One region of the Pseudoalteromonas sp. NFXS39 genome, then DNA from elsewhere that is predicted to be linked to it. Evidence: predicted binding sites of a transcription regulator. Region 1 holds the regulator's gene; each other region holds the start of a gene.

Region 1 (10,922 bases):
CACTATTGAGTGACTTGGTCACTTGTTTGAGTTGTTGTAGTGGGTAATCTTGTTCAAAGGCTTCTGGCATTGGCGTCCTTACAACTGAAAAAAGTTTATATAGGCTGAGCAAATACAGCATAGTTGCTTTGTGGTGTATTTGCAGAGATATCGTCGCACTGTGATAAATTTATTAAGAGTTTTGCAACTTAGAAAAGCGAGCGATATAAAAGTAGGATATTTAAAGGGAATTTCAAATATCCTAATTAAGTTTACCGTAAATCTTGAAGGCTTAGCAAATGCTATTCTTGCTCGTGAAAGCGCTGTGCGATTAATTCACCGATTGCAGTTAATGCTGCATCAGCATCAGGGCCTTCACAAACGACTCTAACTTCTTTACCTTGACTGCTTTCAAGTAGCATTAACGCCAATACGCTGTCACCTTCAGCTTCTTTATCGTCTTGATAAAGCGTAATTTTAGCATCAAATTGTAGTGCTAATTGGGCTAAAACAGTGGCTGCGCGAGCATGTAAGCCGAGTTTGTTTTGAATTAAAAAGGTATCTTCAGCGCGCATTATAATAGTGCCTAATTAAATGTCTTGTTCACGGTGGCGAATTTTTACATTGTCATGGCTTTTAGCAAAACTCTCACCAATTGTTTGCGCTAAGTAAACAGAGCGATGTTGGCCACCAGTACAACCAATGGCAATGGTAAGGTAACTTCGGTTGTTACGCTCTAAATGTGGTAGCCATGTTTGCACAAATGTTTGAATTTGCCATGTGAACTTTTGCACTATGCTGTGGCTAGCTAAGTAATCTTTTACTGGTTGATCTAGACCCGTTAGCGGCTTCAAATCAGGTTCCCAGTGTGGGTTAGGTAAAAAACGTGCATCAAATACGTAATCAGCTTCTTTTGGAATACCGTGTTTAAACCCGAAAGACATAAAAGTGATAATCAGTTTTTTATCCTTTTTACCCAAAATCTTTTCGCGAATTGATTCTGCTAACTGATGAACACTGAGATCTGTGGTATCAATCATAAAATCAGCACGAGTGATCAACACATCGAGTAAGACTTTTTCTTGTTTAATAGCCAGATCAAGTGGCAAAGAATCAATGGATAATGGGTGTAAACGACGAGTCTCTGAAAAGCGTTTTATCAGGGTTTGGTCATCACTGTCTAAGTAAAAAAGTGTTGGATTTGCGAAACCAGGAAGGTACTCAAGAATATCATTAAATTCTTGCTGCTCTTTTGGAAGGTTACGCACATCAATACTGACCGCTATTTTATCGTAGTTATCTGATACGCTACGCACGAGCGAAGGCAGTAAATTGACTGGAATATTATCAACGCAATAATAACCTAAGTCTTCAAGTACTCGTAAAGCGACCGATTTACCTGAGCCTGAGCGACCGCTGATAATGATTAATTCCATTTATGCCTCTGCTGATATAACCTGAAACAGTTGCTGATCGGTAGTAGCGCTACGCAGCTGTTTACAAAACTCTTTATCTTTAAGTCTATCAGCAATTGTTGATAAGGTCTTTAGATGAAGCTGAGAGTCACCATCTGGTACGATGAGTGCTACGAAAATGTCAACAGGGCGATTATCAATTGCATCAAAATTGATTGGGGATTCACTCACTATGACAAACGCCTGAGGTTCATCGGCGCCACTCATTCGGCCATGTGGAATAGCAATACCTCGGCCAATACCGGTGCTACCTAGCTTCTCTCGGTTGAGTAAAGCATTTAGGATATCTTGTTGAGATAAATGAGGAAGCTGCTGGTGAGCCAGTTCGCTGATATATTCAAGAATTCTTTTTTTGCTATTAAAAAGGACCGCAGCTTTGCTGCAGTCCTGATTAGTAAGTGAACTTAGTTTCATAATTTAATGTCGAGCTAATTTCTCTTTGTGTTTAATGACTTGGCGATCAAGCTTATCGATCAACGAGTCAATGGCTGCGTACATATCTTGATGTTCTGTAGAAGCGAACAATTCGCCTCCGTTTACATGTAAAGTTGCTTCTGCTTTTTGGCTTAATTTTTCTACATCTAGAATGACATGAACATTATTAATATGGTCAAAATGCCTTTCTAGTTTCGCAAACTTGGTGTTTACATAGTCTCTTAATGAATCAGTGATTTCTACATGACGACCAGTTAAATTTAGTTGCATAAGCATTTTTCCTTCTATGTAAAACGTCTAAATCAAACTCTTACGCTGATTAGACGGAGGTATTGCTAGAGACTCACGATATTTTGCAATTGTACGTCTAGCTACTTTAATTCCTTGCTCAGCCAATATATCTGCAATTTTGCTATCACTCAATGGTTTAGCCGAGTTTTCTGCAGCGACTAACTTCTTGATTAAAGCGCGTATTGCTGTTGAAGAACACTCACCACCATTTTCAGTGCTGACATGGCTTGAGAAGAAATATTTCAACTCAAAAATACCCCTAGGGGTATGCATATATTTTTGCGTTGTTACTCGTGAAATCGTCGATTCATGCATTTCGACCATTTCAGCAACATCATTTAGCACCATCGGCTTCATTGCTTCTGGGCCATGCTCAAAGAAAGCTTGTTGTTGTTGAACGATACAGTTGGTCACTTTTAATAGTGTATCGTTACGGCTTTCTAAGCTCTTAATAAACCACTTTGCTTCTTGTAAGTGAGAGCGAATAAATTGGCTGTCGCTACTTGATTTAACAGAGCGAGACATAGCCGCATATTGGCTGTTCACTCTAATCTTTGGCATACTATCTGGGTTTAACTCAACCACCCAGCGACCTTTTACTTTTTTCACTGATACATCAGGTATGACGTACTCAGACTCTTCGCGTACTATGCTATCCGCAGGCTTAGGGTTTAAGCTGTGAATTAGCGTCATTACTTCTTTAAGCTCATTTTCTTTAAGCTTAGTCTTTTTCATCAAAGTTCGATAGTCGCGACTCGCTAATAATTCGATATGCTCAGATAAAACCATTTTAGTTTCAGCTAAATATGGCGTGTTTGCATCGAATTGGCGAAGTTGAATACACAGGCATTCCTGTAAACTACGCGCGCCAATACCGACAGGATCAAACAATTGAATTCTCTTTAGGACCGCTTCGACTTCATCAAGTTCGATTTCTTCTTCATCACTATTTTGATTAAAGCTCTCGACGATATCTTCACAGCTTACCGTTAAAATACCAGAGTCATCGATAGCCTCAACAATTGCCACAGCAATCGCTTCATCAGTCGGACTAAAGGGAGTTAGCTGTAATTGCCACATAAGGTATTCGTGAAGGGTTTCGGTCGATGCACCTTGATAAATAGATTCATCTTCTGGCATTGGCCCTGATGATGTTGATGGAGCGGCACTCATGTACTCATCCCATGTAACATCCATGGCTAAATCGTCACTTACAGTGTCTTTATTTAGAGCATCACTGCTTTCTTGTTCATATTCGCTAGGTGCTTCGTCTGCAGAAGCGCTGACTTGCACATCGTCAGATTCAGCTTTTTGCTCATTTTTGCCGATGCTTTCTTCGTTGTAATCCGCTTCTTCCACTTCAAGTAAAGGGTTACTATCTAGCGCCTCTTGAATTTCTTGTTGGAGATCCAATGTACTGAGCTGCAACAAACGAATAGCTTGTTGCAGTTGTGGAGTCATTGTAAGTTGCTGGCCCATGCGCAGCTGTAATGATTGCCTCATGTATCCCTAACAATCCTTTTTTTAAGTTATCGATAACTGTGCAAAGACAGTTAAGTTATTATCGATTTATTGTCATTGTTATAAGTCTAGCAGATGCTCTAGTCGGTGGCGTAATGGTTACAGCCTAAATTGCTCGCCTAGATAAACATCGCGTACAGTTTGGTCAGCTAATACGTGCTCAGGTGTGCCTGATGCAATTAGCTCCCCATGAGAAACAATGTAGGCTTTTTCACAAACATCAAGGGTTTCTCGAACATTATGGTCAGTAATTAGTACACCAATACCACGATTTTTTAGGTGCTCAATAATTTTCTTTATATCTAACACTGAAATTGGATCAACACCAGCAAAAGGCTCATCTAAAAGGATAAATTTAGGATTAGCGGCTAATGCGCGAGCAATTTCAACGCGGCGACGTTCACCACCAGATAGCGCCATACCTTGACTATCACGGATGTGTTGGATGCTAAATTCATCTAATAAGCTATTTAGAGTTTCTTCCCGCGTGGTTTTATTTAGATCTTTACGAGTCTCTAAAATAGCCATCAAGTTTTGGTAAACTGTTAACTTTCGAAAAATCGAAGATTCTTGCGGTAGATAACCAATACCCAACCTCGCACGGCTGTGCATTGGCAAAAGGGTAATATCGTTATCATCGATGCTAATTTTACCTTTGTCGCTCGGAACTAGGCCTACAATCATGTAAAAAGTCGTGGTTTTACCAGCACCATTTGGGCCAAGCAAGCCAACAATACTGCCTGCTTCAACTTCCAGACCGACATTTTTAACCACTTGGCGGCCTTTGTAGCTCTTAGCTAAAAGCTCTGCTTTTAATGTGCTCATGGTTGGCCTTTATTGTCTTTTTTATTTTCAACAGGTACTAAAATAGTGTGTACACGATCTGATGAGTTTTCGTCTTTTTCAGCACTGATAAGCTGCTGAGCCATATCATAGGTAATGCTTTTCGCTGTTACTTTTTGACCAGCTTGGGTAACTTCAGCTTCACCGTTTAAGGTTAAGAAGCGTTTCGCAACATCATAACGAACTTCTTCAGCACTGGCGCTCATTACGGAACCATCCGTTTGTTTTTCTTCGAAGTAAGCTGGTTTGCCTGTTGCAATAATTAGCTCTACTGTACCTTCGGTATCACCGCCGTGTGCTTCAAGACGTTCTGCTGTAATACGACGATTACCATGCACGATCTCTACGTTACCTTCAAATATGCCAACGCCATCTTTTAGTTTACCAACTTGGCGATCTGAGCTAATGCTAATTTGTGCGCCAGTTTGCTCGGCAGCGGTGCCGGAAAACGCAATCAATAAGCTTGGGATCAGGAGTAATTTCTTCAGTTTATTGGTCATAGTATATGGTTCGTGTATGGTTAGTTAACTCAACAATTTCGGTTTTTAAATCGGCTTTTAAGCCTTTACCGGTAATCTTTAAATTCGGTCCTGTTAGTGTTACAGGTTGCTTTGAAAACATGGTCATTTTATTAATGTCGACATTAATGTTTTCTGCTTTTATATCTTCGATCATACCGTTATGGGTTAAGTTTTTAGCAACTACATCCCCTTCAAAAATCAGCTGATCATTTTCGTATAAAGTGGCTTCTTTGGCTTTTACTTGCCAAACCTGCTGGTCGCCATAAATAGTAAATACAGGTTGCTCAAAAAAGGTAAACCCTAATTGTTGATACAACTCCATTTTAGCCGCAGCTACTTTATGACTGATTTTTCCTTGCTCGTCATAAGCAGTTTGCTTTAACGCCACCGCAGTGTAATCAGGCGTTGCAATGATCTCGTCTTCACTAGTTATTGTGTCTGCTGATTGATTAAAGTACGGATACCACAACCACACCATGCAACAAACAAAAACAACACTCAGTAAAATACGGGCTATATTCATGCGCTGGTTCCATCGCTAGTTAACGGCTTACCGTTTTCTAACATCAGTAAATCAGTTAATTCACGCACGGCTCCAAAGCCACCTGGTAATAATGTGGTGTAATGAGCCAGCTTTTTAATTAGTGGGTGTGCGTCGTTAACAGCAACAGCAAACCCTACTTTTTCCATTACTGGTAAGTCTGGACCATCATCACCAATATAGGCAATTTGCTCATCAGTTAGCCCCAGTTTATCCTTTAACTCTTGATAAGCAATTAGCTTATCTTCTTGTCCCTGATAAATGTGCTGAACTGTTAGGCTAGTCATTCGCTGCTGAACTATTTGTGAATGGCGGCCAGTAATGACTGCCACTTCAAAACCACTATTTATGAGCGCTTTAATACCAAAGCCATCTTTTGTATTGAATGCTTTAAGTTCTTCGCCATCATTGCCTAAATAAATTCGGCCATCAGAAAAAACACCATCAATATCGCAGATTAGCAATTTTACTTTTTGTGCGCGCTGACTCACATCAGGGCTAAGAGGCTGGTAAAGCTCGGCGAATGTCATTGCTTAAAGAACTCCTGCTTTTAATAGGTCTTGCATATTAAGGGCACCAATAGGCGTATTACTATGATCTACCACAATTAAACCATTGATACGTTTACGTTCCATAATGTTCAATGCCTCAGCTGCAAGCATGTCAGGGCGCGCAGTAGTACATGAACGAGTCATCACTTGACTAATAGCAGTACTATGGATATCAATGCGCTGCTCTAAAATACGGCGTAAATCACCATCGGTGAATAATCCGGCTAACTTTTTGTCTGCACCTATTACCGCAGTCATACCAAGGCCCTTGGCTGACATTTCAATTAACGCATCTTTAATGCTTTGCGTTTCGTTAACGATTGGGGTGGCATCGCCTGCGTGCATAACATCATCTAATGTTAGTAATAAACGTTTACCTAGACTGCCACCAGGATGCGAAAGTGCAAAATCGTCAGCTGTAAAACCACGCGTTTCAAGTAACGCAACGGCTATTGCATCGCCCATAACTAATGTTGCTGTTGTACTAGCAGTTGGTGCTAGGCCTAACGGGCATGCTTCTTTACTTACTTTAATGCAAACATGGACATCAGATAGCTTTGCCATGGTTGAATCTGGATTGCCTGTTAGTGAAATCATCTTTGCGCCAATGCGCTTAATAACAGGAATTATGCTTAGTACTTCGCTGGTCTCACCAGAGTTAGAAATACACATCACTACATCATCATGAGTGATCATGCCTAAATCACCGTGGCTTGCTTCACCAGGGTGAACAAAAAATGCGGGTGTACCAGTACTTGCAAGGGTCGCCGCAATTTTATTACCAACGTGGCCTGACTTGCCCATACCGATAACAATGATACGGCCTTTACACTGGAACATTAATTGACAAGCCTTATCGAAATCTTGATTTATATATTGCTCAATTTCTTGTAAGGCTTGTGCTTCAATTTCGAGTACGCGCTTACCTTGCGCGATAAAGCTTTGTTGTGTCATTGATTATCCTATTTGGCTAAAAATATAGCCCTGATATGCAATAAATGCGACTAACAAGAAGCCACCTTCTACTCTATTGATACGACGAGCACCTTTAAAGTTCAATGACATGGCCATCAATACAACGGTTGCTGCAATCATAATAAGTGCATCGCGGTTTGCCGCAGAAGGGTCAATAATTGAAGGGTTGATAATGCCCGCAAGTGGTAATACAGCGAGTAAATTGAAGATATTTGAGCCAACGATATTACCCAGTGCTAAATCGTCTTCGTTTTTTAAAACCCCAGCAATACAGGCTGCTAGCTCAGGTAAGCTGGTACCAATGGCAATGATGGTTAAGCCAATAACGAGATCAGATAAACCAAAATATTTTGCAATATCAACCGCCGACCCAACTAAAAAATGCGAGCTAATAGGTAATAAAATCATGCCGATGACTAACCAAAATACGGCTGATTTTGTGCTCACGTCGTTCGGGACATCTTCACATGCTTCACTGACAAAAGGATCATCTTGGTTTTTCGCGCGCAGTGAGACGATCACTAAGCCACCAATGAATACAGCAAAGGCAACCATCAATGCAATGCCCTCAGTGAATGAAAAATAGTTATCTGAAAACACATACCAAGCTGCTACAGAGATTAACAGTACGAGTGGCATTTCGCGTTTAAGCGTCAAAGATGATACTGAAAGAGGACGCAATAAAGCAGTAACACCAAGTACAAGTAAGATATTGGTGATGTTAGAACCAACCGCATTACCTACTGCAGTATCTGTTTTATCTGCTAGAGCTGCTGATGCTGATACCATCATTTCAGGCGCAGATGAGCCCATAGCTACTACGGTTAAACCAATGATTAGGGTGGGGATCCCCATGTTTTTTGCGAGTGCAGCCGCCCCATAAACAAACCGATCGGCACTCCAAACGAGTGCAGCAAAACCAATAATTAAAATGACAAAAGAAGTCACCATTGTGATACGCCAACATTACTTATACAGATGACTGCAAATAGTAACAAAAGCGAAACTGAAAGTATAAGTAAAAGAATGAGCTGACAAGCATAAAGCGTGCTGGGCGAGGAATCTAAATTTCAGGTGTGATTAAGTTCTTTGCAGCTAGCTTTAGAATTTATTGATAGGAAATATTACAAAATTTTACGATTTGTTTTTTCCATATTGACTAAAAAACCCTTAAAATGGCAAAACTAGTGAAAAAAGTTATGGAGAGCGACTTGTCGCAATCAATAGTAGAAATCAAGGATGTAACCTTTTCACGGGGCGATAGAATCATATATAAAAATATGAGTTTTAACATTCCGAAAGGCAAGATAACCGCTATCATGGGACCGAGCGGCATTGGTAAAACCACCATGTTACGCTTAATTGGCGGTCAGCTTAAGCCTGATTCTGGTGACATTTTATTTGAAGGCAACAGTATTCCTGGCATGACTCGCAAGGAACTTTATGCTGCCCGTACCAAAATGAGTATGCTGTTCCAAAGCGGTGCCTTATTTACCGATATGTCAGTGTTTGACAATATCGCCTTTCCTTTGCGCGAACATACTCAACTTAGCGAAGATTTAATTCGTCTTGTCGTTTTAATGAAATTACAAGCCGTCGGTTTACGTGGTGCACAAGATTTAATGCCGTCTGAGCTTTCTGGTGGTATGGCTCGCCGTGCAGCCCTTGCGCGTTCTATTGCTCTGGACCCTGAACTGATTATGTACGATGAACCTTTTGCTGGCCAAGACCCTATCTCAATGGGGGTGTTAGTAAAGCTAATTAAATCACTTAATGAGGTGCTAGGTTTATCATCACTTATAGTAACTCATGATGTGACTGAGGTTTTGAGCATTGCTGATCACGTTATCATCATCGCTGATCAGGGGGTGATAGGAGAAGGTTCACCTGAACAAATGCAAAATCATCAATCTGAGCTAGTGCAGCAGTTTTTAAACGGCTTGTCTGATGGGCCTGTGCCGTTCCATTATCCAGCTCCTGCTTATGATAAAGAGTTATTGGGAGTGCACAATGCTTGATCTATTTCAGAAGTTAGGTCACAAGACGCTAGGCCGGTTTGCTGCTCTTGGTCGTTCAACACAAATGTTGTTTGGCGCATTAGTGAATATGCCTAACTTCAAAAAAGGCACGCCTTTACTTGTTCGCCAATTATATATGGTGGGCTCGCAATCTCTTTTAATCATCATGGTATCAGGCCTATTCATCGGGATGGTGCTCGCTCTGCAGGGTTATACCGTTCTAGTAGGTTATGGTGCAGAAGATAGCTTAGGGCCTTTAGTGGCATTAAGTTTGTTACGCGAATTAGGTCCCGTAGTAACAGCGTTACTGTTTGCAGGGCGGGCGGGTAGTGCGCTTACTGCTGAAATAGGTTTAATGAAAGCCACTGAGCAATTATCAAGTCTAGAAATGATGGCAATCGACCCACTTAAGCGTATTATTGCGCCGCGTTTTTGGGCTGGTTTTATTAGTATGCCATTGCTTGCGCTGATTTTTTCGGCAGTTGCTATTATTGGTGCTCACTTAGTTGGTGTTGATTGGCTAGGTGTTGACTCGGGTAGCTTCTGGTCAATTATGCAAGCACAAGTGTCGTTCCAACAAGATATTGTTAACGGCATAATTAAAAGTTTTGTATTCGCCATGATTGTGACTTGGATCGCTCTTTACAAAGGCTATGACTGTGTTCCGACTTCTGAAGGTATCAGTAAAGCGACAACAGAGACCGTAGTGCACTCGTCACTGGCAGTATTAGGTTTTGACTTTATTTTAACCGCGGTAATGTTTACCAGCTAATTAGGGTATAAAGATGAATTCACGGAAATTAGAAATTTTAGTTGGCTTTTTTGTAGCCCTTGGTATCGCTGCATTTGCATTACTAGCATTGAAAGTTGCCAATGCTGGTATTAGTGGTAGCGGTGAAACTTACCAACTAAATGCAAAGTTTGAAAATATTGGCTCTTTAAAGGCCAGAGCACCTATTAAAGTAGGTGGTGTTGTTGTTGGTCGAGTTGAGTCTATTTTCATTCACCCGAAAGAGTTTGTGCCAGTCGTTAACATGGCGATTGATGCAAATTATTTATGTAAATTTTCAGACACAACATCTATCTCAATTTTAACATCAGGTATTTTAGGTGAGCAGTACTTAGGCATTAATCCTGTTATTGCAGCTGAGTCTGCTGAGCAACGCTGTATGGGTGAGGATGTAACTGCAAGTGAGCATGATTCAGATTTAGATGATTTATTTGGTGTTGAAAGCAAAGCGCTTTCAGATGGTGATTACATTACTGATACAAAATCAGCGCTTGTTTTAGAAGAGTTAATTGGTCAGTTCTTATTCAACCAAGGTGGTGAGTAATTATGTTTAAGAAGTTTTTATTGTGTATTGGTGTGTTGTTTTCACTTAACACACATGCTGCTGAGCCTGCGGTTGATTTAAAAGACCCGTATAAAATGGTACGTACGGTGTCTGATAATACCTTTGCACGTATTACTAAAGATCAACCGATTATTGCAAAAAACAAAGAGCATTTACGTGTTATCGTTGAAGAAGAGTTGATGCCTTACATTGATTATAAATATGCTGCACTACGTGTGCTTGGTAATCATGTGTCGAAGGTGCGTGCAATCGAAGATAAAGATGAAAAAGCGAAAGCGATTAAGGAACTACAACGCTTTATCGACGTTTTCCAAAAGTATTTAATTGCCACCTACGCTGGCGTGTTTACTCAATACACTAACCAAAGTGTTGAGTTTGCTCCGGCACAACCATTTAAGGGTAAAGACGTGGTGGTCG
Region 2 (10,922 bases), on a different contig from region 1:
TCCAAGGCTTTGTACATGCTCATATAAATAAGCAAACTTACTCATCACAAAGCGATGGTTAGGATCGAAACTAAACGAGTAATTTGGGTGATACACCAAGGGTAAGTGGGGATTTAACTGCATAGCTCATTGGATAGCTGAATTTGCTACAGCATAACGAATCTACTGGCAAATGTTTACTCTGGTGCGTGAATTAAATGGCCCAACTCGCGATGTAATAATGCTTCATCACCCAAGTTTAGCTCAATCAGTCGTTTTAAGTGAGTAATACTATCAATATCTATATGTTCACAGCGAAGGCCTGCATGTTGATGCTCAATATGGCACAGCTCCACTTGCATTTTTATCTCGATATTTGACTCTGGCAGGGTAAAGATTAAGTCTGCCTTACTATGAATAGGCACTAAAAATGAATCACTTTTAGTAATAAGCGCACCTTGCAAAGATAGATCAAGTAACTGACAGTGGTAGTCGTTATCTTCGATGCGAAGGATCGCAGGGCAAGAAAATAATACCCGCGAAAACTCTCTGCGTTCATTCATAACTTTATCTCCACCTATATTAACTTAATGAGTATAGATCATTATGAAATTAGTGAGAGAAATGATTATAGCAACAAAAAAGCCCCTAAATCGGGGCTTTTTGAGTATCAGCTAATTAGCCAATTTTTTTGTATTTAATACGCTTAGGTTGTGCCGCTTCTGCGCCTAAGGTTTTCTTCAGCCACTCTTCGTATTCTGTGTAGTTACCATCGAAGAAGTTAATTTGGCCTTCGTCACGGTAATCAAGAATATGTGTAGCAATACGGTCAAGGAACCAACGGTCATGCGAGATACACATTACACAGCCTGGGAACTCTAAAATAGCGTTCTCAAGTGCACGTAATGTTTCAACGTCTAGGTCATTGGTAGGCTCATCCAGTAGTAACACGTTACCACCTGCTTTTAATAACTTAGCTAGATGTAAACGGTTGCGCTCACCACCTGATAAGTCTTTAACGAATTTTTGTTGGTCGTTACCTTTGAAGTTAAAGCGGCCAACATAGGCCCGGCTTGGGAATTCAAAGTTACCAATTTTTAATACGTCTTGGCCGTTTGAGATTTCTTGGAAAACGGTGTTGCTTTCGTCCATGTCACCACGGAACTGATCAACGGTTGCAAGCTCAACAGTATCACCAACAAGGATCTCACCGCTATCTGGCGTTTCTTCACCACTTAGCATTTTGAACAGGGTTGATTTACCCGCACCATTGGCACCGATAATACCTACGATAGCGCCTTTTGGCATTGCAAAGTTTAAGTCATCGATTAATACGCGATCGCCAAAGCTTTTCTTCAGACCTTTCACTTCGATAACTTGGTCACCTAAGCGTGGACCTGGTGGAATGAATAGTTCATTTGTTTCGTTACGCTTTTGGTAATCGTTTTGCTGTAGCTCAGAAAACTGTGCCATACGTGCTTTAGACTTAGCCTGACGGCCTTTAGGGTTTGAACGAACCCATTCAAGTTCTTGCGCGATTGATTTTTGACGTGCTTTTTCAGATTTCTGCTCTTGTTGTAAACGTAAATCTTTTTGTTCAAGCCATGATGAATAATTACCTTCCCAAGGAATACCTTCACCACGGTCAAGCTCTAAAATCCAACCTGCTACGTTATCTAAGAAGTAACGGTCGTGGGTTACAGCTACCACGGTACCTTCGTAGTCGTGTAAGAAGCGCTCTAACCAAGCAACAGACTCAGCATCTAAGTGGTTGGTTGGTTCATCAAGAATTAGCATATCTGGTTTTTCAAGTAGTAAACGACAGATCGCAACACGGCGTCGCTCACCACCCGAAAGGTGTTCAATTTTTGCATCCCAAGGTGGTAAACGTAATGCATCAGCTGCACGTTCTAACACGTTGTCGATATTGTGACCATCGTGTGCTTGGATGATAGCTTCAAGTTCACCTTGTTCTTTGGCAAGTGCATCGAAGTCAGCACCGTCCATTGCATACTCGTTGTATACTTCATCTAAGCGATTCAGTGCATTTTTAACTTCGCTTACTGCTTCTTCTACTGTTTCGCGAACAGTTTTGCTTTCTTCTAAAACAGGCTCTTGCGGTAAGTAACCGATTTTAGTGCCTGGTTGAGGGCGTGCTTCACCTTCAAAGTCTTGGTCAACACCAGCCATAATGCGAAGTAATGTTGATTTACCTGCACCGTTTAGACCTAGCACACCAATTTTTGCGCCTGGGAAAAAGTGTAAAGAAATATCTTTTAGGATAGTGCGCTTAGGTGGCACAACCTTAGAAACTCGACTCATCGAGAATATAAACTTATCTGGTAACACCATGAAAGAAGCCTTCAATTTATAAGAAAAATTAACAGCAAGTATTGTATACCCAAACTACCTCAAAATACAGAATTCAGCGTTTATGATAGGCTTAATATCAAGGTGTTATTTACTCAAAAAGTCATACATTTTAATTAATGACCACTCAGAAATATCACTTCATTTGGACATCTAAACATCTAGAGGTTGAAATTTCTAACTATCCGTTCATAATTAGCAGTCAGATAAGTGTGCTCGGAGCCAGCTATGCCCATTACAGTAAAAGATGAATTGCCAGCCATTGCAAAATTACGTCAAGAGAACGTGTTTGTAATGCCAAAAAGTCGTGCTAAAACGCAAGAGATTCGTCCAATGCGTTTGGCTATCTTAAACTTAATGCCAAACAAAGTTGAAACCGAAGTGCAATTTATTCGATTATTAGCTAACTCACCGTTACAAGTTAATGTTGAGTTGTTGAGGTTGGATACTCATCGCACGAGTAGTAACTCTGAGCAGCACATGGATACTTTCTATCGTTATTTTTCAGAAGTGAAAGATAATAACTACGATGCCATGATCATAACAGGCGCGCCGCTTGCTCATTTAGAGTATGACGAAGTTGCTTACTGGGATGAACTAAAAGTTATTTTAGATTGGGCAGAGCAGCATGTTACGTCTACGTTGTTTTCGTGTTGGGCGGCACATGCTGGGCTTTATCATCACTATGGTCTGAAGCGTGATCTGAAACCAAATAAACTCAGTGGCGTATTTACCCATAAAAGTTATTTTGATCATGCGGCACTTACCCGAGGCTTTGATGACACCTTTTTAGTGCCACATTCTCGCTATGGTCATATTGATATCGAGAAGATCAATGCCTGCGATGAGCTGGTTGTGTTAGCAGGCTCTGAGCGAGTAGGTGCCTATTTAATTAAAAATAAATCAGGTAGCCAAGTATATATTACGGGCCATCCAGAGTACGATGCCCATACCCTAAAAGGGGAGTATTTGCGTGACCAAGAAAAATCAGCTGATGCGCCTAAGCCAGAAAACTACTTCCCTGACGATAACCCAGATAACGAACCGTCGAAAACGTGGCAAAGCCATGCCTTTTTATTGTTTTCGAATTGGTTAAACTATTATGTGTACCAAACTACACCGTATGATATTAACTTAGTTAGCCAAGATGTAAGGACTAACAACTATGCCGAGTAATGCAGTGAATAAACGCGAACAATTAACCGAGGCGCTAAAACAGCGAATTTTAATCCTCGATGGCGCGATGGGCACCATGATCCAAGAACATAAATTAGAAGAACAGGATTATCGCGGTGAGCGCTTTAAAGACTGGCATGTACTTATTAAAGGCAATAACGACTTATTAAGCCTGACTCAGCCAAAAATCATTGCTGATATTCACCGTGCTTACTTAGAAGCCGGTGCCGATATCATCGAAACCAATACTTTTAATGCCACGACTATTTCGATGGAAGATTACGACATGGCTAGCCTTAGCCGCGAAATCAACCTAGAGTCAGCTAAGCTTGCACGCAGCGTATGTGATGAGTTTGAAGCAAAAGATCCAAGCAAGCCTCGTTATGTTGCAGGCGTACTTGGACCAACATCAAAAACTTGTTCTATTTCGCCAGATGTAAACGATCCCGGTTATCGAAATATCAACTTTGATAAGCTGGTGGCCGCGTATGTTGAGTCAACACTTGCACTTATGGAAGGCGGTGCTGACCTTATTTTGATTGAAACTATCTTTGATACGCTTAATGCAAAAGCTGCTTCGTTCGCTGTGGAAGAAGCATTCGAACAGGCTGGTCGTAGTTTACCTGTGATGATCTCAGGCACCATTACCGATGCCTCAGGCCGTACTTTATCAGGCCAAACAACAGAAGCATTTTATAACTCAATTCGCCATATTAAGCCGCTATCAATCGGCCTTAACTGCGCCCTTGGCCCTGACTTACTGCGCCAGTATGTTGAAGAGTTATCCCGTGTTTGTGAAACCTTTACCTCGGTGCATCCAAATGCAGGTTTACCGAACGAGTTTGGCGAATATGATTTAGAAGCCCCTGAAATGGCAAAAGAAATTATTGATTGGGGCAAGTCTGGCTTTATCAACATTGTAGGTGGTTGTTGCGGCACCACACCGGCTCATATAAAGGCGTTTGCGAAAGGCCTTGAAGGTGTTAAACCTCGCCAATTACCTGAGCTTGAAGTGCGTATGCGCTTATCGGGCCTTGAAGCGTGTAACTTAAACTAGGAAACCGACATGACTGACCAAATTGCTGTATTTACTAACGTCGGTGAGCGTACCAATGTAACAGGCTCGGCTAAGTTTAAACGCTTAATCATGGAAGAAGATTACGAGACTGCCCTCGATGTTGCCCGTGAACAAGTAGAAAATGGTGCGCAAGTGATTGATATCAATATGGATGAAGCCATGTTGGATTCGAAAGCTGCGATGGTAAAGTTTTTAAATTTAATTGCATCAGAGCCTGATATCTCAAAAGTACCTATCATGGTCGACTCATCGAAATGGGACGTTATTGAAGCAGGCTTAAAATGTATTCAAGGTAAAGCCATTGTTAATTCAATTTCACTTAAAGAAGGTGAAGAACCGTTCATACGGCAAGCCAAAATAATAAAACGTTTTGGTGCCGCTGCGGTTGTTATGGCGTTTGATGAAGCCGGTCAAGCTGAAACCGCTGATCGTAAGTTCGAGATTTGTCAGCGTAGCTACAAAATACTTGTTGATGATATTGGCTTCCCGCCAGAAGATATTATTTTTGATCCAAATATTTTTGCTGTAGCAACGGGCATTGAAGAGCACGATAATTACGCTGTTGAATTTATTGAAGGTACGCGTCGAATCAAGCAAGGCTTACCGCACTGTAAAGTGTCGGGCGGTGTATCGAATGTGTCGTTTTCGTTCCGTGGTAACAACCCAGTACGCGAAGCTATCCACTCAGTGTTTTTATACCATGCGATTAAAGCGGGTATGGATATGGGTATTGTAAATGCTGGCCAATTAGCGGTTTACGACGATATCCCCGAAGAGCTGCGTAAAGCAGTGGAAGATGTGATCCTCAATACCGACCCTGGTGCAGGTGAGCGACTTGTTGAACTTGCACCAAAATACTCAGGTATGGCCCAAGCAGAAAAAGTTGAAGATTTAGAATGGCGTACATGGCCTGTTGAAAAGCGCCTTGAACACGCGCTAGTAAAAGGCATTACTGAGTATATCGACGAAGATACTGAAGAGTGCCGTAAGAGCAAAGCTAAGCCAATTGAAGTTATCGAAGGCCCGCTTATGGATGGCATGAACGTAGTGGGTGACTTATTCGGTGCGGGTAAAATGTTCTTACCTCAGGTTGTTAAATCTGCCCGTGTGATGAAGCGTGCCGTTGCCTATCTTGACCCTTTCATTGAAGCTGAAAAAGAAGAAGGCGCAACGAACGGTAAAGTGGTTATGGCAACCGTTAAGGGCGACGTGCACGATATTGGTAAGAATATCGTAGGCGTAGTACTGCAATGTAATAACTACGAGGTCATTGATCTTGGTGTGATGGTGCCGGCAGAGAAAATTTTGCAAACAGCTATTGACGAGAAAGCCGATATTATTGGTTTATCAGGGCTTATTACTCCATCGCTAGATGAAATGGTGCATGTGGCTAAAGAAATGACTCGCCGTGGCTTTGACTTACCACTACTGATTGGTGGTGCAACAACGTCTAAAGCGCATACCGCAGTTAAAATTGAGCCGCAGTATGATAAAGGTGTGGTTTACGTAAATAATGCTAGCCGTGCTGTGGGTGTGGTCTCTAATTTATTGTCTAAAGAATTAAAGCCAGCTTTTTTAGAGAAAACTAAAACTGAGTATGAAAAAGTACGTGAGCAACAAGCACGTAAAAAGCCACGTTCAAAACCAGTTACTTTGCAGCGAGCTCGCGACAACGCAGCTAAACTTGATTGGGACAACTACACGCCACCAGTGCCGAAAAGGTTGGGTGTAACTGAGTTTAAAGATGTTTCGATTGCTACTTTAAGACAGTACATCGACTGGACACCTTATTTCATGACTTGGTCAATTGCTGGCAAATACCCACGTATTCTTGAAGATGAAATTGTCGGTGAACAAGCAAAAAGCTTATTTGCTGATGCCAATGCAATGCTTGATGAGCTTGAGCAAACAGGTGCGCTACAGCCACTAGGTGTAATTGGTTTATTCCCAGCAAACCGAGTAGGGGATGACATTGAGATTTATACCGATGAGTCACGTACAACGCTTTTAACTACATCGTGTCATTTGCGTCAGCAAACGGAAAAAACCGACTTTGCTAACTACTGCTTAGCTGATTATATTGCGCCAAAAGGCACCCCTGATTACTTCGGGGCCTTTGCGGTAACTGGTGGTCTTGAAGAAGATGACCTTGCCGATGCCTTCGATGCTAAGCAAGATGATTACAATAAGATCATGGTTAAAGCAGTTGCAGACCGTTTAGCAGAAGCCTTTGCTGAGTATTTGCATGAGCAAGTGCGTAAAGAGTATTGGGGCTATGCGGTAGATGAGAATCTATCGAATGACGAACTTATCCGTGAAAACTACCAAGGTATTCGCCCAGCGCCAGGTTACCCTGCCTGTCCTGAGCATACAGAGAAGAAGAAAATTTGGCAGTTACTCGATACCGAGCAGCGTATTGGTATGAAGCTAACCAGTTCATACGCAATGTGGCCGGGAGCTGCTGTATCTGGCTGGTATTTTTCTCATCCTGAATCTAAGTACTATGCTGTGGCGCAAATTCAAAAGGATCAGGTTGAAGATTATGCCAAGCGGACCAACATGACACTTGCAGAAGCTGAGCGTTGGTTGTCGCCTAATTTAGGCTATGAACCTGAATAGTAGTTAGTTATTAGCTTTAAATTTTAAATGAAACGAGCCAAATCTGGCTCGTTTTTTTACTGCTATATTGCCATTATTTTGTGCCCATTTTTTGATCATACTTTTTTATCTTTAATGCATTTTCATAGCTTAATTATTGGTAATTTCCTTCTAATTTAAATATTTGTGTTAAAGTTATTGAGGTTGAGCAAGGAGTCTAAGGTGGAATTGTGATTGATACTGTGAATGCAAGCGAGAGAGATAAAGCGCGATTCTTACGCGTATTTGCATTTATTGGTGCAGTGACCTCTTTGTTGATGTCGGTCACAAGTTATCAAGATGGCTACATCGCGTTAAGTTATTTATTAATTGTTGGCGTTGTAATTTTTGCTTTGCCTTTTTTAATAAAGGGGCGTGATCAATTTATCTCAGTACTCATGCTATACGCACTTTATGCAATGATGTGCTTCTTAACTGTCTCGGGTGGCAGCAATGGCACAGGGCCGTTATGGCTATTTATTGTATCTCCCGTGACCTTTTTTATTCGTGGCTTAAAGCGCGGTGCCTTTGATCTTATATTACTCGCCATTATTATCTCGGTGCTTTTCTACTTTACCGATCAATTAGGTTATTACAGTTATCCGAGCTACTACTTTCCTACACGGGTCATGCTGTGTTTCTCGATTTTATGTATTTTGGCCGGCTTCTACGAATATTACCGTAATAAATACAGTTTGCAGTTAATGGAGCAACTTAAGCTTAATCAAAAGCTTGCTCGCACAGACGCGATGACAGAACTCGCTAATCGTCGCTATGCAACAGAATGTTTGCAAGATGAGCGCTTTGGTGAAGGGTCAGTGTTTTTACTGATGGATGTAGATAACTTTAAGCAGATAAACGATACCTACGGACATCAAGTGGGCGATGAGGTGCTGATATTTTTTGCTGATGTATTTAAAAAAGTGTGCGCAGAAGGAGATGTTATTTCCCGTTGGGGGGGCGAAGAGTTTTTAATTGTGATCCCGACAGGCTATGAACTTAGGGCCAGAAAAGTAGCTGAAAAAATACATAAAAAACTCGCTGAAAAGCCATTTAAGAGTGGCCAGCATCGTTTTCATGTCACCTTAAGTATTGGCTTGTACGTGCGCGTTGCTGGTGAGAGCATGGATCATTGTTTAAACATTGCCGACAAACGGCTATACCGTGCTAAATCACAAGGTAAAAATCAAACGGTCGCTGAAGTAGATTTAGCAAAGCATGAGCCAGCTTAAAATATAAAGCCGCAATAAGCGGCTTTATTGATTGCTCAAATTAATGGCCTTTTTCAAAGTCGCTGACTTCACGCTCAGCTTCTTCTTTCGATTTACCGTATTTTTGCTGAAGCTTACCAACCAGCTCTTTACGGCTACCTTCAATTTTATCTAAATCATCATTGGTAAGGTCACCCCATTTACGTTGTGCTTTACCTTTAAGCTCTTTCCAATTGCCTTCTAAACGATCGCTGTTCATCATAATCTCCTTACTTTGTTAAACATTCACTTTAATAAAAGCAATCGCTGTACCATATGTTTTATTTGGTTAACTTGTTGATTAGTAGTTGTTTTGTTTTTTATGATAGTAAGGAGGGAGGATAGAAAGTTGCAATTACTACGTAGTTTTTAAAGAAAGTCTGTAAAATTTTCTGTTCCGGTAGTGCTTTATGCTGCTCAGTGACTTTTAGATGTATAGCGATTTATTATACGTATATATTCTTCAGTTGATTTGAGCTTACGTAAGCTCTCGTTAAATAGGTCTCTTAAGGCTTCGTCACGAAATAAAAAGCCGTTCGAATTCTTGCCAAATAATGCAAATCGTTGCACTGGTTCAGAGACATCAATTTCCCCCTTGATGTTAATTAATGCTCGGTAATAGTCAAAAATTTTACCGTCCATCTGGATCACCTCATAGCGCTTTCGATACAAAAGTTGAACTTGTGCTAATTGATCATAAGTTTCTGCGTATTGTGGATTTTCTCTGGCCATTACTTGATATTCTGGCGAGAGTAATTCTTTAGCACCTTGCCATGAAAGAACACTAAAGTGTTTTAATTGGCCAATAGAATTAAGCTGAAGGTTTTGTTTGGTTAGGCTAAAAGCAAAGTTCTCATAGCTGTAAGCAATATCTGAAAAGTAGCCGCTCATTCTATGAGTCTCGATAACTTTTTCATTTATATCATAAACAACATCAACTAAGTTTTCATTGTATAAAGTGATCCGTCTTGCATAGGGGACGTAGACGAATTGTATTTGATAACCATGTGCACCGAGTGTCGCGCGAAGCAAGTCCGGAATAATGCCGGAGTTGTCTTCAACCATTACCCAAGGCGGCATGGTATTTCCAAGTGCTACCGTAATTTTTTGCTGACTAAACGCATTTTGAAACGGCAAAACCAAAAGTAGCAAGGTGATTAAAATGTGAAAGTAAATCCTGAACAAGTTAATTCCTTATCCTGATTTTTGTTTGGTTGCTTAATCAAGAATAAGCCTAAACAGGCAGAATGCAATGTTTTCACTTGTAAAACTCGATACAGAAAATAAGCCTCTATTCATCGCAACTTTTGATTTTTTGATACAATGCGCGAAAAGAAAGTAAGAGATACCTAACGTGCTGCCAGTTCAAGATATTTATCAATCCCTGTTAACCACATTACAGAGTAACCCTATGGCCTTATTGCAAGCGCCACCGGGAGCGGGTAAATCAACATGGCTGCCTCTTACCTTGATGCGCGAAGGGCACTTTAAACGCATTGTAATGTTAGAGCCAAGACGACTCGCCGCTCGCAATATTGCTCAGTACTTGGCAAGTCAGCAAAATGAAAAAGTCGGCGGAAGTGTCGGCTTACATATTCGTGGCGAATCAAAAGTAAGCGCTGCAACAAAGCTCGAAATAGTCACCGAAGGCATGCTGACGCGTATGTTACAAAATGACCCAGAGCTAAGTGATGTTGATTTACTTATATTTGATGAATTTCACGAGCGCTCAATTGCTGCAGATACAGCTTTGGCATTTGCCCTCGAAACACAGGCGGCACTTCGCGATGATTTAAAAATCTTACTGATGTCGGCAACCTTAGACGGCGATCGTTACAGTGACTTTTTTAGCTGCCCTATTATCTCATCTCAAGGGCGAAGCTACCCCATTGATGAAGTGTATATTCCACTTAAAGACGAAAGCCGCTGGCTTGATGATATACCCGCCGTGATAAAACAGGCGCTTAGTGAGCAAACGGGTAGTGCTTTAGTATTCTTACCAGGACAGCGTGAAATCATACGCGTTCAGCAATCTCTAAACGATTTAGCTGATAGTGTCGAAGTATTTAGCTTGTATGGTGAGCAAAATAAAAACGAGCAACAAGCTGCTATAGCGCCAGCTAAAAATGGCAAACGCAAAGTGGTATTAACCACCAATGTGGCTGAAACCAGTTTGACCATTGAAGGAATACGCATTGTGGTTGATAGCGGCAAACGCCGTGCTGCTAATTTCAATTTAAAAACCGGTGTCACTGAACTTGTTACTCAAAGTATCTCTCGTTCTTCAGCTATACAGCGCGGTGGTCGTGCTGGACGTATTGAGCCGGGGGTTGTGTATCGATTAGGCTCTAAGCAAACCTTTGAGCGCCGTAACAGCCATGATGCGCCAGAAATTCTTACCAGTGATATTAGTCAGTTGTTATTAGAGACAA
Region 3 (10,922 bases), on a different contig from region 1:
CAGAAAATAGAATTAATCAGCGAAGATCGTCATAACGACACCTATGCTATTACGCTTCGCTTAGACATCTTTGCTCAAGCAGAAGAGTGCCCTGCAAACCAATACACTAAATTTATTGCTGTTACACAAAGCCAACTTGCCAATCGCGAGCAAGCACGTATGGGCCAAATTTTTGACGTAAACAAAGCAATAAGCGAACACCTATATAATAGCTTAAGCAATACACAAATGGCAGCTAAGCCAACGGCTTATTACAACATGCCGCTAAGGGTAGATCACTTTTTCACTCAGCAATACGATTATAGTAATGCACTACTTGAGGAAATCACTAGCCGAAGTAACTCGCAATATGTGTTACTAAGTCGTATTCGTGATTTGTCGGTCAACCATAAAATTAATAACGACTATGCATTTTGGCAGGATGACAGTTTTAAGCGTGCATATAAAGTTGATTATGTGCTCTTTGATGGCACAACTTACGAAAAACTTTGGCAAAAAAGCTACCAAACTGAAGGCATTTGGCCGTATAAAAAGACTGAGATCATCGATGTTTATAGTGACCGATTTTGGGCAACCGACTATGGCCAAGCTATTAGTGATATAAACCAAACTCTAACCTATGACTTACAAGCAGCCATGGCCTGCTTGCCCACGCAAGGTAAAATACTGCATATCGAAAACGATAGGCTGATTATAAACCTTGGTAAGGCTCATGGTCTCGAGCAAGGGCAAGTTTTAAATATTGCACACCATAATTACCTAACGGATGCACAGGGTAATAAACTCCCGCATAAAATCACGACACTTAATCAGGTAAAAGTGACTCAGCTTTATCAGCAATCAGCGGTTGCCATGAGTATAGATAAGCAACCACTGCCTAACATTCAAATTAACGATATTGTTGAGTTAGCTGCTAGCGAGTAAATGAGCTTGTAGGCCTTCATGAGCATTTAGCCAGTTAGCTAATTGCTCAACACCTGCTATGTGCGGGTAGTGCTTACGAGTTGCAATGACAATTTGGCGTTGCTGGTTTGGTGTTATAGCTAAGTACTTCACTCCTTCACGTGGTGTACATGCAAGCTTAGGAACAAAGGTTACCCCATCATCCATTGCTACCAGCGCGAGTAAGGTTTCTATACTGTTACCTTTATATTGATTCGAGACTTCAACCCCAGCTGAAAAACAAAATTGCTCTGCTTGCTCCTTAAAGCAATGCCCTTCATTTAACATTAATAAATCACAATCCTGTAATTGAGCTAAAGCTACTTCAGTGTGTTCTGCTAATACGTGTTGCTCTGACACCGCGACCAAAAAATCTTCTTTATAAAGCGGTGAAACATGATAAGGCGCTAAATCGGCTACATCAGCAACAATTGCAATATCAATCTCTCCATTATCAAGGGCCAGCAGCGTTTGTGCTGTTTGCATTTCAGTAAATGAAAATTGGGTTTCACTGAAAGCTTGCTTCATTGATGTTAATAGCGTTGGCAGTAAATAAGGTGCGATGGTAGGAATAATCCCTACATTTATTTTACCTTTTAGTGGATCGTGTGAGCTGGCGGCAATTTCTTTGAGCACTTGCGTTTGCTCAAGAATAAATGTGATCTGTTTAAGTAATTGCTCACCTTGAGCGGTGATTGTGACCTGCTTAGTTGAACGGTCAAAAATAACAACACCCAATTCTTGTTCAAGCTTTTTAACTTGCCCGCTTAGCGTAGGTTGGCTGATATAGCAGGCATCTGCTGCTTTTCTAAAGTGCTTGTACTGTGCAACCGCTTTTACATATTCGAAGTCTTTTAAATTCATAACCGCACCTTTAATAGCTTTTATCTATCATATCAATACAAACAAACGATTGGAACTATCAAAAATTAAACCGCATAATAGCACTCAACAAATCAAGAGGAATCAAAACAATGTTAAACAATATCGAAGGCCAAAAAGTACCAAACGTTACATTCGCAACACGTGTAGACGAGCAATGGAAATCCGTTACTACTGACGAAATCTTTAAAGATAAAACGGTTGTGCTATTTGCATTACCTGGCGCATTTACACCTACTTGTTCATCAACACATTTACCACGTTATAACGAGCTTGCTGCTGTATTTAAACAAAACGGGGTTGATGACATTGTCTGTATTTCTGTAAACGATACATTCGTGATGAATGCTTGGGCACAAAACCAAGAAGCCCAAAATATTACCCTACTACCAGACGGCAACGGTGAGTTTACTGACGGCATGGGTATGTTAGTTGATAAAAACGACTTAGGCTTTGGTAAGCGCAGCTGGCGTTATTCTATGCTTGTAAAAGACGGCGTTATCGAAAAAATGTTTATTGAACCACAAAAGCCAGGCGACCCATTTGAAGTATCTGACGCTGATACCATGCTTGAATACATTAACCCTGCGCAAATAAAACCAGAGTCAGTGAGCATTATTACGAAACCTAATTGCCCATTCTGTACAAAAGCTAAAGCATTATTAGAAGCAAAGGGTTATGTGTACGAAGAAATTATATTAGGTCAACACGCATCATTAACCAGCTTAAAAGCGATTTCAGGTCGTGAGACAGTACCGCAAGTATTCATAGGCGGTGAGCACATTGGTGGCTCTGACGATTTAGAAAAACACTTTGCATAATTTTCAAGTTGGGGCTGCTGAATGCAGCCCTTATATTATTTAAAAACCTACAACCCATTGATTAAAAAGCAAATTAACTAACTGGTCTGCTCTCGCCATCACCGATATTTATATTCAAAATACCAACATCTTAGTTACCAATTTATTACATAAAGCAAAGAATGAATCTAAAATGTCTGCAGCTACATTTACTTAAACCGTAACGAAATTAAGATGATTTAATTGGAATATACAATGAAAGAACTAATACAAGGATTGCTCCTTTCCTTGCTATGTTTCGGTGGCCAAGCTCATGCTGCGTCAACTGGTACTATCGATTTACTCACCCACCCTGTTGGCATTATATGCCTTGTTATTTTTATCTTTGCTTATGTGCTCGTCATACTCGAAGAACAAATTCACTTACGCAAATCAAAACCCGTATTGGTTGCAGCCGGGATTATTTGGACCCTTATAGCTTGGCAGTACAGTGCACAAAACTTATCTGATCTTAGTACCGACGCATTTCGTCACGCCTTGTTAGAATTTTCGGAGTTAATGCTATTTTTGCTCGTTGCGATGACCTACATCAACGCCCTAGAAGAGCGTCGTTTATTTGATGGCCTAAGAAGTTGGCTGGTTGCGAGGGGCTTTAGCTACAAACAATTATTTTGGATAAGCGGTGTACTGGCATTTTGTATTTCACCTGTAGCCGATAACTTAACTACTGCCCTACTTTTATGTGCAGTGGTAATGAAGGTAGCAGCAAATGATAATCGCTTTATTGCTATGTCGTGCGTCAATATTGTAATAGCCGCAAATGCCGGTGGCGCATTCAGCCCATTTGGTGACATCACGACACTCATGGTTTGGCAAGCCGATGTTGTTGCCTTTACCGAGTTCTTTGTTTTATTCCTACCAGCTTTAGTCAGCTATATTATTCCTGCATTTGTTATGTCTTTATTTATCAATAACCGTCACCCGGATACGGCCGATGAAGATATTGAACTTAAACGCGGTGCGCTTCGCATATTGTGCTTATTCTTACTGACAATACTCACCGCGGTGGTGCTAAAAACCGCCTTTGGTTTACCACCGGTTGTGGGCATGATGATGGGCCTTGGCTATTTACAGTTTTTTGGTTACTTCTTACGCGTGACACTCCCCGGCTCTCTTGCCAGAAAGCGCGCCATGGCAGAGCGTGAAGGTGACAAAGAACGCTTATCTCGCTTAGGTAACGTTGTTCCTTTTGATGTATTTAGCCGTGTATCAAGAGCCGAGTGGGACACGCTCTTGTTCTTCTATGGCATCGTTATTTGTGTTGGTGGCTTAGGGTTTATCGGCTACTTAGCGCTGCTTTCTGACTTACTTTATAACAATTGGTCTGCTACCGGTGCGAACATTATTCTTGGTTTAATGTCAGCCGTTGTAGATAACATTCCTGTGATGTTTGCGGTGTTACAAATGATGCCTGATATGTCGCACGGTCAATGGCTGCTCATCACTTTAACAGCCGGAATTGGTGGTAGCCTGTTATCAATTGGCTCTGCGGCAGGGGTTGCACTAATGGGTCAAGCGCGAGGGATTTACACCTTTAATAGCCACTTAAAATGGTCACCGGTTATTTTACTCGGTTACTTTGCAGGTGTATTAACTCACTTATATCTCAATACTGCCTACTTCAGCTAAACCTCTGTAATGTTAAAGTTAAAACCCTAATCGTTTTTAGGGTTTTAACTTTGAACACTCCACAATGAGCGGTTTATAAACAGCAATGTCGCAATAAGCGGTGTTTTTGTCGCAAAAAGTCAAGATTAAGGCAGGTACTTTACTTTAGTCTAGTAATTCACAAATAAGGTGAATTGAGGACACACATATGAGCCAAATGAATTCTGTTGCCATGCAAAATGGCAAGTTGCATGTAAAACAAATTGATATTCCCACTCCTGGACCCGGCCAAGTACTCGTAAAAAGCCTAGCTTGCGGTATTTGCGGTTCAGATATTCATATTACACGCCACACCAGTGATGTATTCGATATCTATAAAAACCTTGGCATCATGGCAAAAGATGCTGGCGATGACCAAGAAGTGTTATTGGGCCATGAATATGCGGCAGAAATCGTCAGCTACGGCCCAAATACCAAAGGCGAACTTGCTAAAGGAACCCGTGTAACCTCAGTGCCAATCTTACTCTCTGCTGGCGGTGCTGGCGTAGGTGTAACTCCAGGGCTGTATGGTGCCTATTCTGAATACTTTATCGTTGATGAAGCTTTGTTGTTACCTATTCCTGATGCAGTTCCATCAGAAGCGGCAGCCATTACAGAACCACTTGCTGTTGGCCTGCATGCAGTGAACCGCGCACAAATGCATAATGATGATGTTGCAATCGTAGTTGGTTGTGGCCCAATTGGCCTTGCCGCGATTGCCGCATTAAAGTTACAAGGCGTAAAACACATCGTTGCCTCTGATCCGCAAGAAAGCAAAAAACAAATTGCCCTTGAATTTGGCGCTACTGAATATGTTAACCCTATGGCGGATGATGAAGTGGCTAAAGCCGCTGTGCTTGCAGGTAGCAACAAGGTAGTTATTTTTGAATGCGCCGGTGTCAGCCGCTTATTAAACGACTACATTTTACGTGCGCCAGCAAAAGCAAAAATCATTGTAACAGGTGTACATACTGCACCACTTAACGTTAATTTTGCCTATGCAACTGTCAAAGAGTTAGACCTTATTTTCTCTTATTACTATCAACCAGAAGAATTTGCTCAATCACTCGAGAACATCGCTTCAGGTAAAATTGCATGGCAAAAAATGCGCACAGGAAAAGTCGGCATCGATGGCGTACAAGCTGCCTTTGATACCTTGTTTAAACCAAACGACCATATCAAAATCATCATTGAACCATGGCGCACAGGTGAGCTTAAAAAAGTAACGGGTTAATTAAGCTTCGGGGGTGCTGAGGTAACTTGGTAGCCCCTACAGGAATCGAACCTGTAACTGCCCCTTAGGAGGGGGCCGTTATATCCATTTAACTAAGAGGCCACTCAAAAGCTGAGGGATTGCTTGTAACTTGTAACTTGTAACTTGTAACTTGTAACTTGTAACTTGTAACTTGTAACTTGTAACTAAAATTATAACGGTCTAAGGCTTTGCTAATCAAGGAGAATAAACCAATCGACTCGAGAATAGCCGATTAGTGTAATGCAAGAGCTAATTAACGCTAGCTGTTGCAGATTGGATTGACTCATTTTTTAGCACAAAATACGGGATCACTTTTTGTGCGCTGGCAATAACAAGTTTTGAGTTTAAATTAATCACTCGAGCATTCACTTCAACGCCGTTAGGGCGATATATAAGCGTGCCTGTAAGTACATGGCTGGCAATGCGACGCTCGGCTAACTCTTCTATATCACGCGACATCACAAAATCACCACGTGAGGTCACACTAATTACATCCATCGCTTTAAAATCAACAACCCCAAAGCCAAATTTTTGCAGCTGGTGCAGCATTGTTTCCGACAGTTGATTACCAAGTTGAGAGCTGGTTTTTAAGCTTGCATCTAAATCCACAAAAGAAGTAATAGCAATTCCTAACTCACTTTCTTGTTGCATAGTATCAACTAACTCAAGCGCCATTTGCTCGACATAATTTACAACTGTTTTATGATGTTGATATGGCACAAATAGACGATGGTTAGCGTTATCCTGCTGCATGTCGTTTTGTTCAACTGCTTGCAGCATAGCAACGTAATCTAACTGACCATTTGCTGAAGCCTGTGCGTTTTTCGGCTCTGCTGATTGCTCTGGCAGCAATTGGCAGCCGGATAGCGCGAGCGTTAACGATGCTAAGATAAAACCTTTCATAGCTTACTCACTTGCTTGTTTTAGTGTAATACCATCACTACGGTTGGTGCTATCAAGGGCATCAACCACTGATTGCGGGATAAAACCCTGCGCTGACCCTACAACTGCTTTACTTGCTAAGCCAACAATACGGGCATTAACGAGCACACCACTTTGATGATTAACCAAGGTACCTGCCAATACATAATTAAAATTTTGATCTTGGCTTAGCTCTAAATAATCACGACTGAAAACATAGTCACCACTTGGCGTGACACGCATATAATCAGTAGTTTTAAAGTCAATGACAGGTACACCAAATGCGTGCAGTTCATGAATGAAACTTTCGGCAATTTGATTACCTAGCAAATTCGTTGAGTTGTAATCAGCATCAAGGTACACAAAACTTGAAACAGCAACCGGCGTGGTATCGCTAACATATTGCAAATTTTCAACTAAGTCTTGCATGATGCCACGCACATAATGATTAATATTTTTACGCGTTGGTGCAGCGGTAAAAGTGCTGTTGTTCATCACTGCCTTATTAGTTTGGAACACACTGTCGTTACTATGCGGCGCGGCGACTTCTCTTTGCGCAGCTAACTGAGGCTCATTATCTTGCTGTGTTGCATCACCTGATAACATCGAAGAGCAACCAAAGCCTAAAGGCAAACATAAAGTTAAAATTAAACGTTTCATTAAATGAGTTCCTCTTAATATTCGCTTCGATACAACTGACCATCACGCTGCTGAACTTTTTCAGCTCCCCACATGACATTAATGGGGATCTCGGTGCTTGCTGCTGACACTATTCGCAGATCTTTGGTATTTACCAATCGGGCGTTAACTATGTAGGCATGTTGTTGCCGCGTCAGTGTGCCGGTAATAACAAAGTCAATATTCTGACGTTGACGTAAGGTATTTACATCACGACTAAGTACACTATCGGCCGATTGCTGCAAATTTAAAGTATTTTCTAACCGATACTCGATAGTATGAAAACCAAGCTGAGTAAATTGCGTTAATAAACTTTCTTGAATTTGCTGACTTAAGCCACTGCCCTGATCTTCTGCTAAATCAGTTCCTAAGCCATCAGCCATATAAAAACTGGTAACAGCAATACGAGCATTACCTTTATAAGGGCCTTGAATACGGCTCAACTGACTGCTTAAATCAGCAACGTATTGATGCACCGTATATGGTGCCATTGGCGATTTTGGGGTTTCTCTAGGGGGCGCACTTTGTGGCTCTTCAGTTAAGCTACAACCCACCAACACTAAAAAAACTGAATAAAATAACAGGCGCATAATTGCCATCCTCACTAAACTTAGTAAGTACAAAGCAATAATTATGCCTAAGTATTATTATTTGCTAGATATAGCTAGATAATAGTGAAGCAAGAAACTCTGTGATTAAAGGAAGTAAGCCGCTTTGTAATGGATCTGTTTTAAGTTATTAATCGCTACTCAGACTGAGTATGTGAGGTTGTTAAAACAGGAATAGCAAAGTTAGTTGACGCAAAAGCAGTAGCTACAGCACCTGTCCAACAAAAGGAGCTGTCACACAAGTCTGCCCTAGCTTTTTTACTATTTCACAAAATGCAGTAGCTTGAGTATAGTTTGTAAATGGACCAGCTCTTAGTCCATACACGGTTACGCCTTTGTACTCACGCTTTTTAAAACGAAAATCCAGGCCATGCAAAACATCAGGGTAGTCTCGCTTTAGCTCTAATACACGGTGACTTACTTTTGTCGGTGTTAAATATAAACCTAATTGCACGCCCGGTTCTACTGCTTTGGCTGCTGCAATAGCTGCGCTTTGTGAATGCGTAAATGGTTGCTCAGGCTGGCTATGCTCTTGGCTCATCATACATGCTGTTAAAACAGTTAAGCTGATGGCTATCAATAGGTATTTAGAAAAAATAGAAAAATGCATGATTACGTCGATTCTCAAAAACAGGCTTAAAACATAGCAATAAAAATGCCACCTTTAGAATGAACTTTAACCCTAAAAATATATTCGGTTGTCAGTGTAGTTACCAACCCAGCAATCAATTCCTTGCCGCTTAATAGCCTCACAATCGGCTTTGGCATTTTTCAAGTACTTATAACGGCCAAACTTAAGGCGATAATAAGTATGCTCATTTACTTTAGCAACTTCGATATTAAGTATCGGTTTTCCTTGGAAGATATTCGGCGCACGCTTAACCATTTTTTTAAATGAATAGGCAAGGCTTTGTTCTGATTCAACAGACATAAGCTGTAAAGCAAAACTGTAATTGTGCTCAGGAAACTCCGTTTTGTTTGATGGCTCAGAGACAGAGTTGAGATCGTTATCTTGAATCTGCTTAACATTTTCAACTGATTTATAGTTTATTGCTGCTTTATCTGGGCTCGTTTGAATTAGTACACTAAAAGTATCTGATTGCTTAAACGCTTTGTTAAAAAGGTAAGTAATATTAATATTTTTATTTTTAAGAATAGAAGGCAATGGGTTATTACTACAGCCAGCTACAGCTAGTAACACCATCAGGTATAAACTGTAACGCAAAGACTTTAAGTAACATTTCATAATCAGGATTCTTTAAAGTACCATTAAAATTAGCTTCTTATTAAAAGAAGAGCATATTGTTAGTACTTACCTGTACATCAACACTTAAAAGATAATTTGAGATATAAAACGTAACCACTAACGTATTAACGTTTCGACTATAACCTTTGTGTTAGTTATTTTTGGAAAACAGCCATAAACGAAACTATTCATTTACATTCAATAGTAACAATGCGTTAAGACAAAGGTATATCAGAAAAATCCTTTATTGGGTAATGATCGACAATTGTAAGGTTTATGTAAATCATAAAAAAGTGCCATATAGACACTTTTATGAGGTAATTTTTGACTAGAAATCTAAATTGCTTATTTTACCAGCGACTTTATGAAGTCTGTAAGCTCACCTTTGAATTCATCACGACGCAGTGCAAACTCAACAATCGCTTTTAAATAACCAATTTTACTGCCGCAGTCATGGCTTTTACCTTTCATTGAGTAGGCATCGACAGTTTCTTTTTCCATTAGCATAGCAATCGCATCTGTTAATTGGATTTCATCGCCTGCGCCTGCAGGAGTTTTTGCAAGTAATGGCCAAATATTTTTGCTCAATACATAACGGCCAACAACAGCAAGATTTGAAGGTGCTAGCTCAATCGGAGGCTTCTCAACCATGTTTAAAATTGCAGCACTTTCACCTTGCTGGATTTTTACATCACCTAAGTCCACTACACCAAATTTATCTACTTCATTTTGCGGAACAGGCTCCACCATAATTTGGCTCTCACCTGTGCTTTCAAAGCGCTGGATCATTTCGGCTAAGTTATCTTTTTTAAGGTCGCTGGCCACATCATCAATGATCACATCCGGTAAGATAACTACAAATGGTTCATTACCTATGATAGGTGCTGCGCAGTTGATAGCATGGCCAAGGCCTTTAGCTTCACCCTGACGAACTTGAATAATCGTTACATCTTTCGGGCAGATTGATTGTACTTCTGCAAGTAACTGACGCTTAACACGCTTTTCAAGCGTTGCTTCTAACTCAAAACTGGTATCAAAGTGGTTTTCTATTGAGTTTTTACTTGAATGCGTCACTAAAACAATTTCTTTAATTCCTGCAGAAATTGCTTCATTTACAACGTATTGAATCAGTGGTCGGTCAACAATAGGAAGCATTTCTTTAGGAATTGCTTTTGTCGCAGGTAACATACGCGTGCCAAGACCAGCAACTGGGATCACAGCTTTCATTGATTTCTCCTTAAATTTTATTGTTCTTACACTGAAAACGGATACTTAATTGCATCGTGACACTGATAACCTACTACTTCAAAATCGTCTTTTGTAACCCAGGTTTCAATGTCTTCAAGTGATTTAATGTTTGGGTTTATTTTTAATTCTGGTGACGCGAAAGGCTCACGCTTTAGCTGCACATCACGCATCAACTCAAGTTGGTTTTCGTAAATATGTGCATTGGCTATCTTATGATACGCCTTACCTGGTTTATGTCCGGTAATTTGTGCAACTAAAGCAAGTAGCACAAAACATTGTATCTGATTAAAGTTTAAACCTAGCGGCACATCGCAGCTGCGTTGGTATGAAGTTAAGTATAGAGTATCACCTAACAAAGAAAAGGTGTGCGTGTGCATACAAGGGCGTAAACAGCCTAGCTCAAACTCACCTGGGTTATAAAAAGTGACTATTTCACCGCGATCATCTATGCCTTTAGATAAGTTATCGATAACTTTTTTAAGTTGGTCTAGATGACTACCGTCAGGGCGCTGCCAGCTGCGGCCTTGAACACCATAGACACGCCCCATATCATCTTCACCACGACGATGTGGGTTTTCAAGCCAAGCTTTGTTTTCGTTTGCGTTTGCATTCCAAGTCATACAGCCGATATCACG

Evidence for each region. The regulator sigma-54, encoded in region 1, starts transcription at its own class of promoters, with help from an activator protein. The targets are predictions, from matches to a motif close to GTTGGCACGNNNNTNGNNT.
Region 2: the regulator sigma-54 is predicted to act here: its motif matches at 8,749-8,767, upstream of J3455_RS03845 (CsbD family protein).
Region 3: the regulator sigma-54 is predicted to act here: its motif matches at 7,808-7,826, upstream of J3455_RS04135 (FlgO family outer membrane protein).

The regions. Positions count from the first base shown of each region.
Region 1 is NZ_JAGDEC010000007.1:141,214-152,135, reverse strand. Features, by position in the region: gene mgtE (magnesium transporter) at 1-70, opposite strand, end outside; gene J3455_RS14435 (HPr family phosphocarrier protein) at 282-554, opposite strand; gene rapZ (RNase adapter RapZ) at 570-1,415, opposite strand; gene ptsN (PTS IIA-like nitrogen regulatory protein PtsN) at 1,416-1,868, opposite strand; gene hpf (ribosome hibernation promoting factor) at 1,872-2,159, opposite strand; gene J3455_RS14415 (RNA polymerase factor sigma-54) at 2,187-3,683, opposite strand; gene lptB (LPS export ABC transporter ATP-binding protein) at 3,801-4,526, opposite strand; gene lptA (lipopolysaccharide transport periplasmic protein LptA) at 4,523-5,044, opposite strand; gene lptC (LPS export ABC transporter periplasmic protein LptC) at 5,034-5,588, opposite strand; gene kdsC (3-deoxy-manno-octulosonate-8-phosphatase KdsC) at 5,585-6,136, opposite strand; gene J3455_RS14390 (KpsF/GutQ family sugar-phosphate isomerase) at 6,140-7,111, opposite strand; gene J3455_RS14385 (calcium/sodium antiporter) at 7,115-8,083, opposite strand; gene J3455_RS14380 (ATP-binding cassette domain-containing protein) at 8,332-9,150, shown strand; gene mlaE (lipid asymmetry maintenance ABC transporter permease subunit MlaE) at 9,143-9,922, shown strand; gene mlaD (outer membrane lipid asymmetry maintenance protein MlaD) at 9,936-10,484, shown strand; gene J3455_RS14365 (MlaC/ttg2D family ABC transporter substrate-binding protein) at 10,487-10,922, shown strand, end outside.
Region 2 is NZ_JAGDEC010000002.1:62,199-73,120, forward strand. Features, by position in the region: gene J3455_RS03810 (histone deacetylase family protein) at 1-123, opposite strand, end outside; gene J3455_RS03815 (PilZ domain-containing protein) at 177-542, opposite strand; gene ettA (energy-dependent translational throttle protein EttA) at 658-2,331, opposite strand; gene J3455_RS03825 (homoserine O-succinyltransferase) at 2,578-3,525, shown strand; gene J3455_RS03830 (homocysteine S-methyltransferase family protein) at 3,515-4,582, shown strand; gene metH (methionine synthase) at 4,592-7,222, shown strand; gene J3455_RS03840 (GGDEF domain-containing protein) at 7,432-8,472, shown strand; gene J3455_RS03845 (CsbD family protein) at 8,513-8,710, opposite strand; gene J3455_RS03850 (substrate-binding periplasmic protein) at 8,908-9,675, opposite strand; gene hrpB (ATP-dependent helicase HrpB) at 9,845-10,922, shown strand, end outside.
Region 3 is NZ_JAGDEC010000002.1:126,674-137,595, reverse strand. Features, by position in the region: gene J3455_RS04175 (flagellar assembly protein FlgT) at 1-924, shown strand, start outside; gene J3455_RS04170 (LysR substrate-binding domain-containing protein) at 907-1,806, opposite strand; gene J3455_RS04165 (glutathione peroxidase) at 1,917-2,645, shown strand; gene nhaD (sodium:proton antiporter NhaD) at 2,880-4,313, shown strand; gene J3455_RS04155 (zinc-binding dehydrogenase) at 4,501-5,565, shown strand; tRNA gene J3455_RS04150 (tRNA-Arg) at 5,593-5,667, opposite strand; gene J3455_RS04145 (FlgO family outer membrane protein) at 5,836-6,489, opposite strand; gene J3455_RS04140 (FlgO family outer membrane protein) at 6,493-7,167, opposite strand; gene J3455_RS04135 (FlgO family outer membrane protein) at 7,182-7,775, opposite strand; gene J3455_RS04130 (hypothetical protein) at 7,999-8,403, opposite strand; gene J3455_RS04125 (SPOR domain-containing protein) at 8,476-9,039, opposite strand; gene galU (UTP--glucose-1-phosphate uridylyltransferase GalU) at 9,385-10,266, opposite strand; gene J3455_RS04115 (thymidylate synthase) at 10,293-10,922, opposite strand, start outside.